Anaerocolumna sp. AGMB13020: one gene and its partner. Each later gene encodes a partner of the first gene's protein in a complex. Links are inferred from orthologs where the notes say so. Each region holds a gene or a part of one and is shown on either strand. Other genes may lie near its edges.

Evidence for each region.
Region 2: the proteins of groL (region 1) and metK are in contact, whole or in part, in a cryo-EM structure (PDB 8P4O), measured with the Escherichia coli proteins. The link is inferred for Anaerocolumna sp. AGMB13020 from one-to-one orthologs.

Annotation. Positions count from the first base shown.
Region 1 is NZ_CP136910.1:2,157,460-2,165,921, reverse strand. Bases 5,379-8,278 are described here. They hold groL (chaperonin GroEL), read left to right. Parts: upstream 5,379-5,967; coding sequence 5,968-7,590; downstream 7,591-8,278. Other genes in these bases: R2R35_RS08510 (DUF6106 family protein), read left to right, coding at 7,889-8,278; R2R35_RS08520 (co-chaperone GroES), read left to right, coding at 5,562-5,849. Outside these bases: R2R35_RS08540 (ABC transporter ATP-binding protein), read right to left, coding at 1-680; R2R35_RS08535 (ABC transporter permease), read right to left, coding at 685-3,015; R2R35_RS08530 (HAMP domain-containing sensor histidine kinase), read right to left, coding at 3,104-4,234; R2R35_RS08525 (response regulator transcription factor), read right to left, coding at 4,231-4,917; more of R2R35_RS08510, read left to right, coding at 8,279-8,386.
Region 2 is NZ_CP136910.1:3,110,658-3,119,052, forward strand. The notes cover bases 3,763-6,595. They hold metK (methionine adenosyltransferase), read left to right. Parts: upstream 3,763-4,500; coding sequence 4,501-5,691; downstream 5,692-6,595. Other genes in these bases: R2R35_RS12670 (HD-GYP domain-containing protein), read right to left, coding at 3,763-3,982; R2R35_RS12680 (sensor histidine kinase), read left to right, coding at 5,908-6,595. In the rest of the region: R2R35_RS12655 (flavin reductase family protein), read left to right, coding at 1-506; R2R35_RS12660 (shikimate kinase), read left to right, coding at 606-1,115; R2R35_RS12665 (UDP-N-acetylglucosamine 1-carboxyvinyltransferase), read left to right, coding at 1,415-2,716; more of R2R35_RS12670, read right to left, coding at 2,885-3,762; more of R2R35_RS12680, read left to right, coding at 6,596-7,434; R2R35_RS12685 (response regulator transcription factor), read left to right, coding at 7,477-8,166; R2R35_RS12690 (TM1266 family iron-only hydrogenase system putative regulator), read left to right, coding at 8,322-8,395. UniProt on the Escherichia coli protein: Catalyzes the formation of S-adenosylmethionine (AdoMet) from methionine and ATP.

The DNA of each region.
Region 1 (8,462 bases):
GTAAGTTCAGCAGCGATATTTCCGTCTTTCATAAACAGAACCCTGTCAGCTTTCGCTGCGACTTTCGCGTCGTGGGTTACAAGTAATATGGCAGTGCCTTCTTTGTTGATATCCACCAACAATCCCATGATTTCCTCTGCCGATTTTGAGTTGAGTGCGCCGGTCGGTTCGTCGGCAAAAAGAATCTTAGGACTATTCATCAGGGCTCGGCAGATTCCGGCCCGTTGGAGCTGTCCGCCCGAAACTTCCGTGGTATCCCTGCTCTCAAGTCCGTCAAGCCCCGTTTTCTTCATTAGGATTTTCGCTTTTCGCGTAAGACTTGCTTTATCTTTTTTGCCTTCATTTGTAGCAGGGAGAAGGATATTATCCAAAAGATTCAGGTTTTTAAGCATTGTGGGCTGTTGAAATATAAAACCCATTTGAGTCTTGCGAATATCCGCAAGCGTATTTTCACGAAGCTTCGCTAGTTCGGTATCTCCAAATTTAACAGATCCGCTTGTTAGCTCATCCATGCCGCTGAGCACGAACAGCAGTGTGGATTTCCCAGAACCGGACGGCCCCATTACAGCAACAAATTCACCCTTTGCTATTTCTACATTTACTTCGTTCAATACCTTTGCCTGTTCTTTACCCTTGCCAAAGATTTTTACGAGATTTTTACCAGTAATGATATTATTCATTATGTTAAGCCTCCTTCATATGCTGTGAAATTTTTAATGCCTGGATACCGGAAATTCCAAACATGGTAGCAGTGACAACGCAACCTGTGAGCAGCAGAGGTGAACCGAGGTAGACAAACCAGGGATTTACCATAAAATGAAAGGTAGTTGCACCAAAGGAAGATATGATTGCCACGCCGACAAGCTCTCCCAGCGTGTTTGCCAGAATGGTACCGATGATTAAGCCCAGTGCCAGCACAGTAATGGAGCGTGTAAGATACTGACAGCGTATGTCTGCACTGGTGAAGCCCATTGATTTCAGAATGGCGATGGGATACCGGTCTTTTGCCACCAGCATTTTAAAGAACAGCACAGTGACCAGTAGTGTTAGCAGGACAGTTACTATGGCAGCAACAACAGAAGCAATCCGGATGGCGTCTCGCATAGAGCCGAGCATCTGCCCAATACTCTCCTTAATGCCGGTAACTTTTGCAAAGAGAAACTGCTCCCTGTACTGTGATATTGCTGCTTTTACACTTTGGCGGTCGCGAAAGGTAACCGCAATTCCAACGCTTAAAATCTCTTCATGCTCTGCGGCAAAAGTGGCTTGTGCTGTTCGCCCGCCATTGGTGACATCAGAGTAAATTCCACAGACCGTCAGGTGTTTTTCTGTACCGTTAACGATTAAAATAATTTCATCCCCGAGGGTTTTATTAAGGTCTTTGGCATTGAGGACGGAGAGGGCGAGCTCTGTTTCTGCTTGTGGTGCACGACCTCTGGAGTAGGTTATGGGAAAGGCGGAATAGTCACCAAATGTCACCCGCAGTTTCTCTTTCGTCCCATTGTCTGCTTTTCGGTCTAACATCATACCGGTGAACAAAGCATACTTTTCAACATTCTCATCCTTTGCCAGCATGTCAGCAACTTCCGCCGCTTTTCCCAGTACGTCCTCTACCTGTGTTCGCATCACCCCGATATTTACGTCACAAATGCCCATACCCATGTAGGTGATAAAGTTCTCCGCAGAAATTGTGCTGCTGATATTTTGAGGAACAGCCATAAGAAAAGAAGAAACGACCAGAACCATCAACATGGTGACATACAGTTTTTTCCGGGAAACAATATCCTTGATTCCAAGAAAGATATTCCTGGAAAAAAGCCTGTTATTATTCAGTTGAAAGTTTCTGGATGATTTCGACTTTTCCTGTGGTGCACCGAATCGAATCGCCTGCATCGCGGATATTTTACGGAAGCGTCGCAATACACTGTTTACATACAACATGACACTCCCGCCGATTAGCGCCGCCCCCAAAAGTCCGCAAAACAGGCCGGGTAGCGGGTTACCGCTTTCACCCATGTACAATCGGATATTTTTCATGAAAGGAGCCTGGAGTGGAAGGGAAACCAGAAAACCCAGCATACAGGCCGCACCCGAAATAGCGCCGTATTTCATAAGATAGAGTTTTTTAATCTGTGATATTCGCATTCCAACCGCTTTAAGGACACCTATTTCCTTATAATCCTCTTCTATTTTGGCCAATAACGTAAAGCGAATACACAAAAATGCCATTAGGATCACAAGGGCTCCAATCAGCATCAGCACGGAAATCATGATGCCGTCCGTAATACCATTTATCATCTTCACCTGCGTATAAGTGATAGGGGGAGGGCCGTTTGCCGGGAGCCCCGCGCCTTGATAGGCAGCCTCAAAAGCCGGGAAGGAAACGTCCGCGTTCAGCCGGAATTCAATAAGATTCTCTAACTGCCCGAATACACGGACTCTTTCAAAATCTGCCTGGTTCACAAGGAACCGCTTGGAGCTTACCAGCGCCGCATTCATAACCGAATCACGCAAAAAACCAGCGATGGTAAAGGAAATTCCGTGGATGGTCACCGTATCCCCAAGCATTGCGTTTCCTTCCTGCCTGTAGTAGATGGGGACATAGATTTCACCATCTGTGGGATGTATGACATCACCATTTAAGTTAAGCAGAAAGTCGAACTTCTCGCTTTGCACGCAAAGACCGTTGTCTTGTATGCTTCCGGCAAGGGTATCCTCCCCGATGACAATATCCGCACCTTCGATGTTGAGAAACTCCAATACCTGATAATCCTCTACGCTGTCATTGGCATCCGCGAAGCTATGTAACTGTTCCATATCTACGTCGCCTGTGTGCATCTGCATGTAATGAAGCGATTTTGACGAAAGAAGCATATTGTCGATAGCGCCGAACAGGTTTAAGGTCAGTGATGCAGCCAGAGCAGTAAGCATGGCAGCAATGAGGATAAACGCTGTTATTGTGATGGTAATCAGCTTACTTTTACGGATATCATTCTTAATCATTTTATAATACATATATACCCCCTTTTCTGTATATGTTTTGTGTATACAGGTTTTGCTTTAGAATTACACAGGACAAAACTATTAGCACTTATCCCTTCGTTTATCTGTGTCCGGAAGCTTTTGGAAAGCTCAGGACAAACTTTTTTGTAAAAGGAGCGGGGGCATCCACTACGTAGACCTCACCGGAGTGCTGTTCCATCACCTTTTTCACAATGGCAAGCCCAAGTCCCGTACCACTGCTGGTACTTCTTGAAACACTGCCGGAAACAAAAGGCTCGAACAGATTCCCAGCGATTGCCTTCGGGATAGCTGTTCCGGTATCGGCAATTTGAATCTGAATACTGCCTGGTTCATCCATTAGCCCCACGGACAATAAGCTGCCCACAGGGTTATGGCGGATTGCATTTGTCAGCAGATTACTGATGGCCCGGTTAGTTTCCAAAGAATCCACCAGGTAATATACAGGTTTGTCTGGTAGCCGCAGTTCCAAGTTCATCTGCTTGCTTTCAATTTCGCCAAACAAAGTGGCACAAGATGCACGAAGTAGCTCGACTAAGTCTACCTTTTCAAAATTCATGCGGTATTGCGGTGTGCCCAACTTGGAGTAGGAAAGCAGCTGGTCAATCAATTGGTTCATCTGCCCGGCTTTTGCTTTGATTGCCAGATGGTATTCCTGTTGTTTGTCCGGGTCATCCACCATACCGTTTGCCAAGGCCCCTGCATAGCCGGAAATCGTTGTCATGGGGGTTTTCAAATCATGTGCGATATGGGAGAAAAGTTGCATCCTCTCATTTTCCATTGTCATTCGTTTTTCTTCCGAGTCTTTCAGCTTTTGCACCATATAATTGAAGGCATCCCGCATTTCGCCAAATTCCGTCTCTGTTTCAAATTCCAGTCTAGTGTCCAAACGGCCGGCCGTAACCTCTTTGAAACCTTCTTCCATTTTTTGAACGGGCTCCATGATTTTCCTGCTGATTCCGCGCCCAAAAAGGACAATTCCTATAGAATAAACTGCGACAGTGACAAGAATCCAGATAACGGAAAGTATGATTTGAAGGGGTTTCGTCCCTTCGGCCAGAGGGGAAGATGCTAGTTCTGAGAAGTTCATCCCGTTACTTAAGGTAAACAGACTGAATAGAAGCTCCAATAGCAGAAGTGTCAGTGCAATTCCGATGATGTAGCTTACGAATCTTCGCATGATGACTTTTTTAAAACTAAGCTTTTTCTTCAAGTACGCACCTCCAGACGATAACCTAAGCCTCTGACGGTTCCAATGGATACTGAGTCATGGTCAGGAAGTTTGCTGCGCAGCTTGCTGATAGCGACCATCACGGTATTGTCGTCCACAATAGTTGCCTCCTGCCATGCAGCTTCATAAATCTGCTGTTTGGTGTATACGCGGCCGGGACTTTGCATCAACAGCTTCATCATATTAAATTCCGTGGCGGTAAGAGGGATTGTCTCACTGCCAAAGCGAAGGATGCAAGCGGAAATATCCAAGCTCAGTTCGCCTGCTGTCAGTAAATCTGTTTCGTAATCCCCCGTACCCCCATTATAACGGCGTAATTGAGCTTTGATACGGGCAGTGACCTCCAAAGGGTCAAAGGGCTTTGTCACATAATCGTCCGCACCAAGGTCAAGTCCCAGTATTTTTTCATGATTTTCCGTTTTGGCACTCACAACGATAATTGGAAGATTGCTGCGCGCTCTCAACCCTTTGATTAGCTGATAACCGTCAAGCTCAGGCATCATAATGTCAATGACAGCCAGATCAATTCGCACGGATGCGGACTGTTTAAGCGCTTCCAATCCATTTTCAGCTTGTATTACAATATAGCCTTCCTTTTCTATATATAATCGCAAAAGCTCACGAATTTCTTTCTCATCATCTACAATCAGAATAGTTTTGCTCATGGTTTCACCTCTCTTCTTTCTCATCATACCCTCAAGCTGTAAGTTCATTATAGTAACCCTACCTTTCAATTAAACATGGTTAACCTTAACATTACCTTAAGATTTATTATTTCATTTATTGCCTGACACTAAAATAATCACCCAGTAATTACCTGCTGAAACAAAGACATTATATTGTTAATTACCTAAGAGGTCAACGGAGGTCTTTCATTTAGGTAAGTATTTTTTGCCCTAAACCGAGTGCTTTTCTGTCAGTCATAAGAGGATATCAAAAAGTTGGGATTACTTTTTGATATAAGACTGTATTATCCTATAAGAAATATAGAATAGAATTGAATAGGTGGTAAATAATAGTTAAATCATGTAATTGAAGATTGCTATGAGACGATTATTCCTATATAATAGTAGTAATGCTCTGATAAAATTTTAAAAAAGTGAGAAAAAATGAGATAAGAGGATTATTTGAGAGTTATATTAATGTATTTGCCTATTTTACCTGTTTTTGAGCGGAAAGTATAGTTGCATTATAAATGCAAATTTACTAATATATGTTTATCGGTTAGCACTCAATAGAAGCGAGTGCTAATAAAACTCAAAATATGCCTTTTTTAATGAAATATTGATATCATAAGGAGGAAATGAAAATGAAATTAGTGCCTTTAGGAGACAAAGTGGTTTTAAAGCAGCTTGTTGCTGAAGAGACAACAAAATCAGGTATTGTTTTACCTGGTCAGGCAAAAGAAAAACCTCAGCAGGCGGAAGTTATTGCAGTAGGCCCCGGCGGTGTTGTAGACGGGAAAGAAGTAACTATGCAGGTTAAGGTTGGAGATAAGGTTATTTTCTCTAAATATTCCGGAACTGAGGTTAAATTAGAGGATCAGGAATACATTGTTGTAAAACAAAACGATATCGTTGCTGTTGTAGAAGACTAATTATAAAAGATTTCGTATCACACATTGCCAAAATATTTTTGGTACGTTTGGTGTATGGTTGTATCTAACCAGATAGGAAGTTTACGATTATTTAAGAATAATTTAGGAGGTTATTAAAATGGCAAAAGAAATTAAACATGGTGCAGAAGCCAGAGCAGCTCTGGAAAGTGGCGTTAATTTATTAGCAAATACAGTTAAAGTTACATTAGGACCTAAGGGAAGAAACGTTGTACTTGATAAATCCTACGGTGCTCCTTTAATTACAAACGATGGTGTTACCATTGCGAAGGAAATCGAATTAGAAGATGCTTTTGAGAACATGGGAGCTCAGTTAGTAAAAGAAGTTGCAACAAAGACCAATGATGTTGCAGGTGATGGTACAACTACAGCTACTGTTCTTGCACAGGCTATGATCAATGAAGGCATCAAGAACCTGGCAGCAGGTGCTAATCCTATTATCTTAAGAAAAGGTATGCAGAAAGCTACTGATACAGCAGTTGACGCTATCTTAAAAATGAGCTCTAAACTTAACGGCAAAGAGCAGATTGCAAGAGTTGCAGCAATTTCCGCTGGTGATGATTCCGTTGGTGAAATGGTAGCAGACGCTATGGAGAAAGTATCCAATGACGGTGTTATCACAATTGAAGAATCCAAGACTATGAAGACCGAGCTTGACCTGGTAGAAGGTATGCAGTTTGACAGAGGATATATCTCTGCTTACATGGCAACTGACATGGACAAAATGGAAGCCAATTTAGACAATCCATATATCTTGATCACAGACAAGAAAATCTCCAATATTCAGGATATACTTCCTGTTTTAGAGCAGATCGTTCAGTCTGGTGCTAGACTTTTAATCATAGCTGAAGATATCGAAGGTGAAGCATTAACAACCTTAATCGTTAACAAGTTAAGAGGAACTTTCAGCGTTGTTGCAGTAAAAGCTCCTGGCTATGGCGACAGAAGAAAAGAAATGCTTCAGGATATCGCTGTTCTTACAGGCGGTACAGTAATTTCCGACGATTTAGGTCTTGATCTGAAAGAGACTTCTCTTGATCAGTTAGGCCGTGCAAAATCCGTAAAAGTTCAGAAAGAAAACACTATCATTGTTGATGGTGAAGGACAGAAGAACAATATCGATGCAAGAATTTCTCAGATCAAAGCTCAGATTGAAGAAACTACTTCTGAATTCGATAAAGAGAAATTACAGGAAAGACTTGCTAAATTAGCAGGTGGTGTAGCTGTTATCCGTGTAGGTGCTGCTACTGAAACAGAAATGAAAGAGAAGAAACTTCGTATGGAAGATGCTCTTGCAGCTACAAGAGCAGCTGTTGAAGAAGGTATCGTAGCAGGTGGTGGTTCTGCTTACATTCATGCTTCCAAAGATGTTGCTGCATTAGCAGCTACTTTAGAAGGAGACGAGAAGACAGGTGCTAATATTATACTGAAAGCTCTGGAAGCGCCTCTTCACTGCATCGTATCCAATGCAGGTCTTGAAGGCTCCGTTGTTACCAGCAAGGTAAAAGAGAAAGAACCCGGCGTTGGTTTTGACGCGCTGAAAGAAGCTTATGTAGATATGGTTTCTGCTGGTATCTTAGATCCTGCCAAGGTTACAAGAAGCGCTCTTCAGAACGCTACTAGCGTTGCATCAACTCTGTTAACTACAGAATCTGTAGTTGCTAATATAAAATCCAATGAGCCAGCAATGCCTGCAGGTGCCGGCGGAATGGGAATGATGTAATTTCCAGCTCTTCCAATAAATAAATATACGATAATTACCAGAAAGCTGTTTGAATTTCTTAATACAAGAATTCAAACAGCTTTTTTAGTTACTGTTTTTCTTGAATTTTTTATAACTTTTTATAAAGATATTAGAATTATTTTGCTATTAAGGCTTTTCCTTTGTGAGTTTTTTTAGTATAATGGGCTTAAAGACATGCCGTTCGGTAAAAAAGCTGATAGGTCAGCAACCTGTTATTATAATTCTGACAAAATGTATAATAGGATTATGGCATAAAATAAGGTTAGGAGGCATAAAAATGAACGAGTTATATGCAGAGGCAGGAGTCAAGAGAAAGGAAACTGCTGGGACATATGCTATAAGAATATTATTGATATTTGCAGCTGTTCTGTTATTTATTATATCATTAAGCAACCAGATCATGTTATTTGTGGCGGCTATCGTGATAGTAGGTATTTTTTATTTCTTTCCGAGACTTAGTTTAGAATATGAGTATGTATACTGTGACGGACAGTTGGATTTTGATAAGATCATGGGTAAATCCAAGAGAAAGAATGCTCTTAAAATTGATTTCGAGCAGGTAGAAGTAATGGCTCCTCAGGGTTCCCATGCTTTGGATAGCTATAATCATATTAAATGCGATGTGAAGGATTTCTCTTCCGGCAATAAGGAAACTACCCCTTATGTAATCATTTATCGTCAGGGTGAGAAGAACTTAAAGATCTTATTTGAGCCGAATGAGAAAATGTTAAATTGTATCAAGATGAAGAACCCCAGAAAACTTGTGCAGTATTAGTCTTTGACTTTAACAGTTAATTGATCGAAAGCAATGGAGTATTCGTTACACATTACAAAAAAGATTTTGCACAGAG
Region 2 (8,395 bases), 960 kb from region 1 along the record:
TGGTAGGCCTAAAGAGTAAAGAAGGAAAAAACAATATCATAACAGTGGCCTGGACAGGTACTGTCTGTACGAACCCTCCCATGGTCTATATTTCCCTGCGAAAAGAAAGATATTCCTATGATATAATAAAGGAAACCAAAGAATTTACAATAAATCTTACAAGCGAAGAGCTCGTAAAAGCAGCGGATTACTGTGGAGTGAGATCCGGAAGAAATGTCGATAAATTTAAGGAAATGAAGCTAACGCCTGTAAAAGGAGTTCATATAGACGCACCATGTATTGAAGAAGCACCTGTAAATATTGAATGCCGCTTAAAAGAGATTATACCTCTGGGTTCTCATGATATGTTCCTGGCAGATGTTGTAGGTGTTCATGCAGCGAGCAAATACATGAACGAAAAAGGAAAATTCGAACTCAGCAAAGCAAAACCTGTTGTATATTCCCATGGAGAATATTACGGTTTAGGGGATATTATGGGAACATTTGGGTATAGTGTCAAAAAGTAAAGAGTATGAGATAGCCTGCTTTGGCAGATAATAAAAAATACTTGGCGAAGACTGATAAAGATGATATAATCACTACATTATGTGCGAAAGGACATGCCCATGAAGAATATTGTTTTAGTTGGAATGCCTTCAGCCGGTAAAAGTACCATTGGAATTATCCTTGCTAAGGTTTTGGGATATCAGTTTCTTGATTCCGACCTATTAATTCAGGAGCAGGAAAAAGAATTATTAAAGGATATCATTGACAAAAGAGGAATAGATGGTTTTCTGGCTATTGAAAATCAGATTAATAGAGAGATAGATACCGATCATACGGTGATTGCTACAGGCGGAAGTGTCATATATGGGAAAGAAGCAATGGAACACCTTCAGGAAACTGGAGTCATTGTGTATATTAAGCTAACACTTCAGACAATATCGGAACGCCTTGGAAATATCAAACAGAGAGGGGTTGTTCTTCGAAAGGGACAGACTTTGAAGATGCTTTATGAGGAGAGATGTCCTCTTTATGAAAAGTATGCCCATATAACAGTTGATGGTGAAGATCTGAACACGGAAGAGCTAATGGAAAATATTATAAATGCTCTTAAGGATTATGAAAATAACTAATGCAGTGAAAGCAGAATAGTAAAAATAGTAACGATTAGTATGTTATGTAGTTAACAAAGACTACAAGATACAGAATATGGTGAAAAATTATTTACAACCTGCATTTTTATGGTATAATCAATTTGATTTAAATTACGAATGAATATGATTGATAAAAAATAGAGAACGAACATAAACCGTGATATATGGCAGCCTCTTTGCGTAAGCTTGAGCATAAGGGGTCTAATTTTATGTAAATGTCATAAAAGAAAAAGAAATAGTGCGGACAGTATAGAAACCGCAAAATAAAGAGGTGTGCGATGGAGCAGTATATTATAAAGGGCGGCAATGCCTTGCAGGGAGAGGTCACTATCGGTGGTGCCAAGAATGCAGCACTGGGTATTTTATGTGCAGCAATAATGACAGATGAAACAGTAGTAATCGGAAATTTACCCGACATCAGTGATATTCATATACTGATACAGGCAGTTGAAGAAATCGGAGCCAAAGTTGAGCGTATAGATAAGCATACTGTTAAGGTTAACGGAAAAGATATTGATCCCTGTATTGGAATTGATTATGATTTTATCAGAAAAATAAGAGCGTCCTATTATCTTCTGGGAGCTTTACTTGGTAAATACAAAAAAGCACAGGTTGCCTTACCCGGAGGCTGTAATATCGGAAGCCGTCCTATCGATCAGCACATTAAAGGGCTGGAGGCTTTAGGCGCTACCGTAAAGATTGAGCATGGTATGATAAAAGCTGAGGCCGAAGAACTGAAAGGCAACCATATCTACCTGGATTGTGCCAGTGTTGGAGCTACTATCAACATTATGCTTGCCGCCTGTCTTTCCGAAGGTGTAACCATTATTGAGAATTCTGCAAAGGAACCGCATGTTGTTGACGTTGCGAACTTCTTAAATAGTATGGGTGCCAACATTAAAGGTACAGGAACCGATGTTATCCGTATCAAAGGTGTGGAGAAGTTAAACGGCAGTGAATACTCCATTATCCCTGATCAGATTGAAGCAGGAACGTTCATGTTTGCAGCAGCTGCAACAAAAGGAAATGTCCTTATTAAAAATGTCATACCAAAGCATCTCGAGGCCATAACAGCAAAGCTTATAGAGATTGGCGCACAGGTCGAGGAATATGATGATGCCGTAAGAGTAAGTGCAACGGGTACTCTTGGACATACTCATGTAAAGACTCTCCCTTATCCAGGTTTTCCTACCGATATGCAGCCTCAGATTTCTGCGGTTTTAGTTACTTCTGAAGGAACCAGTATTGTTACGGAAACAGTTTATGAGAACAGACTTCGATATGTGGATGAATTCGCCAGAATGGGTGCCAATATAAAAGTAGAAGGCAATACAGCGGTAATTATGGGTGTTAAGAATCTTACGGGTGCTATTGTGACTGCTCCTGATTTAAGAGCCGGTGCTGCCCTTGTTATAGCAGGCCTTGCAGCAACCGGTTTTACCTTTGTTGAACAGGTTGAGTATATTGAGCGAGGATATGAGCATTTCGAGAGAAAGATGCAGCAGCTGGGAGCCATCATGGAAAAAGTTGATGTGGAAGATGAAAAAGCAATTCAGAAATTTAAATTAAAGGTAAGTTAATAAAAGTGCTGACGTAAGGATATCTGCGTCAGCACTTTTTGTGGTATAGAAAGAATATATTCAGGTTCGCAATGAACATATATAGGTTCATAAGTATATAGGTTTACAAAGAAAATACAGTATGAAAGAATTAGAGAAGATTGTGTTCTGTTATAGCTAATTTTCCTGTTAGAGCAGAGCTTCTATGATAATATCTTTCTCTTTTGAAAGATCAAGGAAGGCTGCACCTACCTGAACGATAGGTTTGGAAAGGGCATGTTTGTTAATCATTCGTATTTCCCCTTCTTTTCCGTTGCTTAAACGGACCTTATTACCTACATAAGCTTGTATAATCTTCTCCAGGAACAAAAGCACATAAGCTGGATCATACTTTTGAAGGCCTTCGGACTCAAATACAGAGATAGCCTGAAAAGGACTTAAAGCAGGACGATAAACTCTTGCGGAGGTCATGGCATCGTATACATCAATAATTCCGATGATCTTAGCAAAAGGTTCTATCTTATCTGCTGTCAGTTTATAGGGATATCCACTACCATCGCAACGTTCATGATGCATTAACGCTACGTTGGCTATTCTTGGATCAAGGTCCTTGCTCTTCAACACATTATACCCCTGAAGGGTGTGGGTCTTTATGGTTACGTAATCAGTAGGAGTCAGCTTCTCCTGTTTATTAATCAGTTCATTTGGAAGAGAGAGCTTACCAATATCGTGAAGAAGTCCTGCCAGTGTAAGAAGCTCGATTTCCTTCTCCGGCAGATTAAGCCATTTACCGAATACATTGCTTAGTAATGATACATTGAGACAGTGTACGTATGTAATATCATCATGCTCTCTCATACAGTGAAGCATGTCAAAGACATGGATTCCATTCCGGCTCTTTTCCAGTAAATCTGAGGTGTGCTCCAGGAGGCCAGATACGTCTATGGGTTCATTGGCATCAGAAAGTTTATCCAATTCACCTTTAAAGGAATCAACTTTTTGGTTAAACGATTGTTGAAACTCTTTGAATTCTGCGCTAGTACGCACCTTCTCAGAATAACTGACTTCTTTTACCGGTTCTGGTGCTTTCTGCGGTTCGGAGGTATCCTTTCCCTCAGACACGATAATATTGAATTCAGTGATTGAATTAAATTTGAGTCTTGTAATTATACGATCAGTCAGCATGATCCCTTTGGATATAACTAATTGATTGGATGCATTATAAATATCATCGGCAACAATCATTCCGGGCTTAGCCTGTCGCATGGATATCCTTTGTTTCTTCACGTTTAATCCGCTCCTATCTGTGCCTTCGTGGCGCATGGTTACAGGGTTTAGAGCAACCTGTTTTTACCATATAGGCTAAGTATATTTAATCTCAAATCAGTTGTCAATAAAAAAATACTTGACAAAGATACCTATATAAGATATCCTCAATTACGTAACATAATATAATAAAACTTATATCTCTTATTCAGAGTGACGGAGAGTAAAGGCTCTATGAAGTCACGGCAACCCCCTATGCGGAAGGTGCCAACCTGAGCGAGTAATCGAACAATAAGAGGATTTGATGCTTTTTTTTCAAGTCCGCTTAGCAGGACTTTTTTTTATGTAAGGAAAAGACAATAGATATCCTATACCGAAGGAGTCCTACAAGCAGAATGCACATGACGCGCAAAAGGAAAGATTGTCAATATGACCAAGTGCATTAGCGCTTGAATCTGGAAAACCAGGTTCTTTGATCTTGCAGTGATAGAGGAAAAGTTTTGAGTATGTGTGCCGTGGAGCACAGATAGGAGTTAGCTATGAATAAATTATTATTTACATCGGAGTCCGTAACCGAGGGGCATCCCGATAAAATCTGTGATCAGATTTCCGATTCTGTTTTGGATGCCATGTTAGAGCAGGATCCTATGAGCCGTGTTGCCTGCGAAACAGCAATAACCACCGGTTTAGTACTGGTTATGGGAGAGATTACAACAAATGGCTATGTAGACATTCAGAAAATCGTACGTGATACTATCAGAGAGATTGGATATGACAGATCAGATTATGGTTTTGATGCCAATACCTGCGGTGTTATCGTAGCGTTAGACGAGCAGTCTTCTGATATCGCTATGGGTGTTAACAAAGCCCTTGAAGCGAAGGAAAAGACCATGTCCGAGGACGAGCTGGAAGCAATCGGTGCAGGTGATCAGGGTATGATGTTTGGTTATGCAAGCAATGAGACAGAAGAGTATCTGCCTTATCCTATTTCTTTAGCACATAAGCTTACCAGACAGTTGACAAAAGTACGTAAAGACGGAACTCTTTCTTATTTAAGACCCGACGGAAAATCTCAGGTAACCGTAGAATATAATGAAGCCGGCAAACCAGTGCATTTAAATGCGGTAGTTCTTTCTACTCAGCACGGTGCGGAAGTTACGCAGGAACAGATTCATGCAGATATCAAGAAATATGTATTTGATGAAGTTCTTCCAGCAGAACTGGTAGATGAGAATACAAAGTTCTTTATTAATCCCACCGGCAGATTTGTAATCGGCGGACCCAATGGTGACAGCGGTTTAACAGGCCGCAAGATCATTGTAGACACTTATGGCGGATATGCTCGTCACGGCGGTGGTGCTTTCTCTGGTAAGGATTGCACAAAGGTAGACCGTTCAGCTGCTTATGCAGCACGTTATGTAGCAAAGAATATCGTAGCTGCAGGTCTGGCTGAAAAATGTGAGATTCAGTTATCCTATGCAATCGGTGTGGCACAGCCTACCTCCATTATGGTTGATACTTTCGGAACAAGTTCCTTAAGTGCCGATGAGTTCGTTGAAATCATTCGTGAGAACTTTGATCTTCGTCCCGCAGGAATTATTAAGATGCTTGACTTAAGACGTCCTATCTACAAGCAGACTGCAGCTTACGGACATTTTGGAAGAAATGATCTTGATCTGCCTTGGGAGAAGACAGATAAAGCAGAGATATTAAGCAGCTATAAGAAATAAGGTTTTATTAAGTTGATATAAGTTGTACAATCAGAAGGTTTTCCATTTATGGCGAGCCTTCTTTTTTTATAAAATATTTAGAAAACTCATAGTTATTTTCAGTGTAGAAGCCGGAGGCTTATGGTATAATAACCTATAGAAGCATGGAAGATTCTGTGAATACAATTATGATTGAATCACCTGCTTTTTGCACAAGAAGAATAGGAGGTTCCTGAATTGAAATTAAAGAGCAGGCTGTTTACGGCCTTTCTTATTATAACTACGATACCTCTTTTGCTGGTTTGCTTGTCCATTAGTATTATAATCGGATATCAGAACAATGAGATTAAACAGGTCTATGATGTGAAAACAGATTCTATCACAGCCATATCAAACCCCGTACAGCTCTTAAGCAGACTTACAAAAGGTGTATACAATGAAATTGTTTTAATGGCAGCTAAGAATCCGGATAAATTTGAAGACAATGAATATGTGAACTATCTGGAGAAGGAACTTACCGGAAAGTATTCCTATCTTGTTATACGTAAGGAGGATACCTTTCTATACAGCGGAAATACAACAAAATTCGAAAAAATACAAAACAGTATTCCGAAATTTGGTAAGTATACCGGAACAGTGGAAGGCGGACTTTATGTGGACGGGCAATATCCTTTTCTCTTAAAGCAGCAGGATTTCCACTTTAGTGACGGTACCGAAGGAAGCGTCATAATCATTACGGAGCTGGATACTTTGATTCCTCAGATTAAGGCTTCCGCCATACAGCTTCTCCTTTCACTTATTTCAATTATAATATTAACAGCATCAGTGTTGATAATATGGATTTACCGAAGTGTTATAATACCAATTAATACACTTCATGCTGCAACCAATGCCATGAAGGAAGGCAATCTGGATTATTCCATCGAAGGTGATCCGGAGGATGAAATCGGAAGGCTCTGTGTGGACTTCGAGGAGATGAGAATACGTCTCAAAGAGCTGATAGATGTAAGGCTTCGTTATGAGCAGGAAATGAAAGAATTAATCAGTAATATTTCTCACGATCTGAGGACGCCTATAACTGCAATCAAAGGTTATGCGGAAGGGATTATGGACGGAGTTGCAGATACGAAGGAGAAGCAGGAGAAATATCTTAAGACAATTTACACAAAGGCTAACGATTTATCTGCCCTGGTAGATGAACTGTCTTTTTACTCTAAAATTGACTGTAATACCATGCCGTATACCTTCTCCTGTCTTAACCTTGGCGATTATTTTGAGGACTGCTTCGGTGAGATTAACCTGGATCTGGAGGTTAAGAATATAGAAGTGGAATATCATAATGATACGGATAAAGACACCAAGGTTAATGTAGATGCAGAGCAGCTGAAACGTGTGGTTAATAATATCGTTGGAAATTCCGTAAAATATATGAATCGAAAAAATGGACGTATCATGATACGAATTATGGAGGGCGGCAGTTTTAACCGACCGGAGGATGTGGTAATCTGCATCGAAGATAATGGTGTGGGGATTCCAAAGAAAGACCTTCCTTATGTATTTGAGCGGTTCTACAGGGCAGATGCCTCCAGAAATTCCACCAAAGGCGGAACCGGATTGGGACTTGCCATTGCCAAGAAAATCATAGAAGATCATATGGGGACTATATGGGCGGAAAGTGATGAAGAAAAAGGTACCGCCATATTTTTCTCCTTAAAGAAATGCAAGGAATGTCCAGAACAGGAACAGTCTATCAACGAAGGTTAACATTTAATTATATAAAATAAAGAATTTGGAATGGAGGATACTATGAGCAGAATATTAATTGTAGAAGATGAAATGGCAATTGCAGAGCTGGAGAAGGATTATCTGGAGCTCAGCGGTTTTGAGGTGGATATAGAAAACACAGGTGATCAGGGACTTGAAAGAGCACTGAATGAAGATTTTGATCTGATAATTCTGGATCTGATGCTTCCGGGACTTGATGGTTTTGAGATCTGTAAGTCTATCCGAAGTGCAAAAAATATACCTATCTTTATGGTATCAGCGAAAAAAGAGGATATCGATAAGATCAGGGGCTTAGGAATGGGCGCTGATGACTATATCACAAAACCCTTTAGTCCCAGCGAGCTGGTAGCCAGAGTAAAGGCGCACCTGGCACGTTATGAAAGACTAATCGGTGAAAGTGTCAGAGAAAATGAGATTATTGAAATCAGGGGAATTAAGATTGACAAGACGGCCAGACGAGTATACGTTAATAGTGAAGAGAAGAATTTTACCACAAAAGAGTTCGACCTTTTAACCTTTTTAGCGGAGAACCCCAATCGCGTATATACGAAAGAAGAGCTATTCCAGGAAATCTGGGATATGGACTCCATTGGTGATATTGCTACAGTTACGGTGCATATCAAGAAAATCAGAGAAAAGATTGAATTTAACACCTCAAAGCCACAGTATATTGAGACGATATGGGGTGTGGGTTACCGTTTTAAAGTGTAATTAGAACCGAAAATGGTATAAAAAATGAGCAATGGGACCGGCAGGTTTTAAACAGGTCCAAAGCCAAGCCACATTGAATTCCTCCAGTGTTAGGGGAATCTACACGATGTGTCTTTCAGAAAAAAGAATATATGTATCAGGAAGAGGGAGCGAGTATGGAGACCAGGATTGCTTTAGTTGGTATTATTGTAGAGAATCTTGAAAAGGTAGAGGAGGTAAATCATATTCT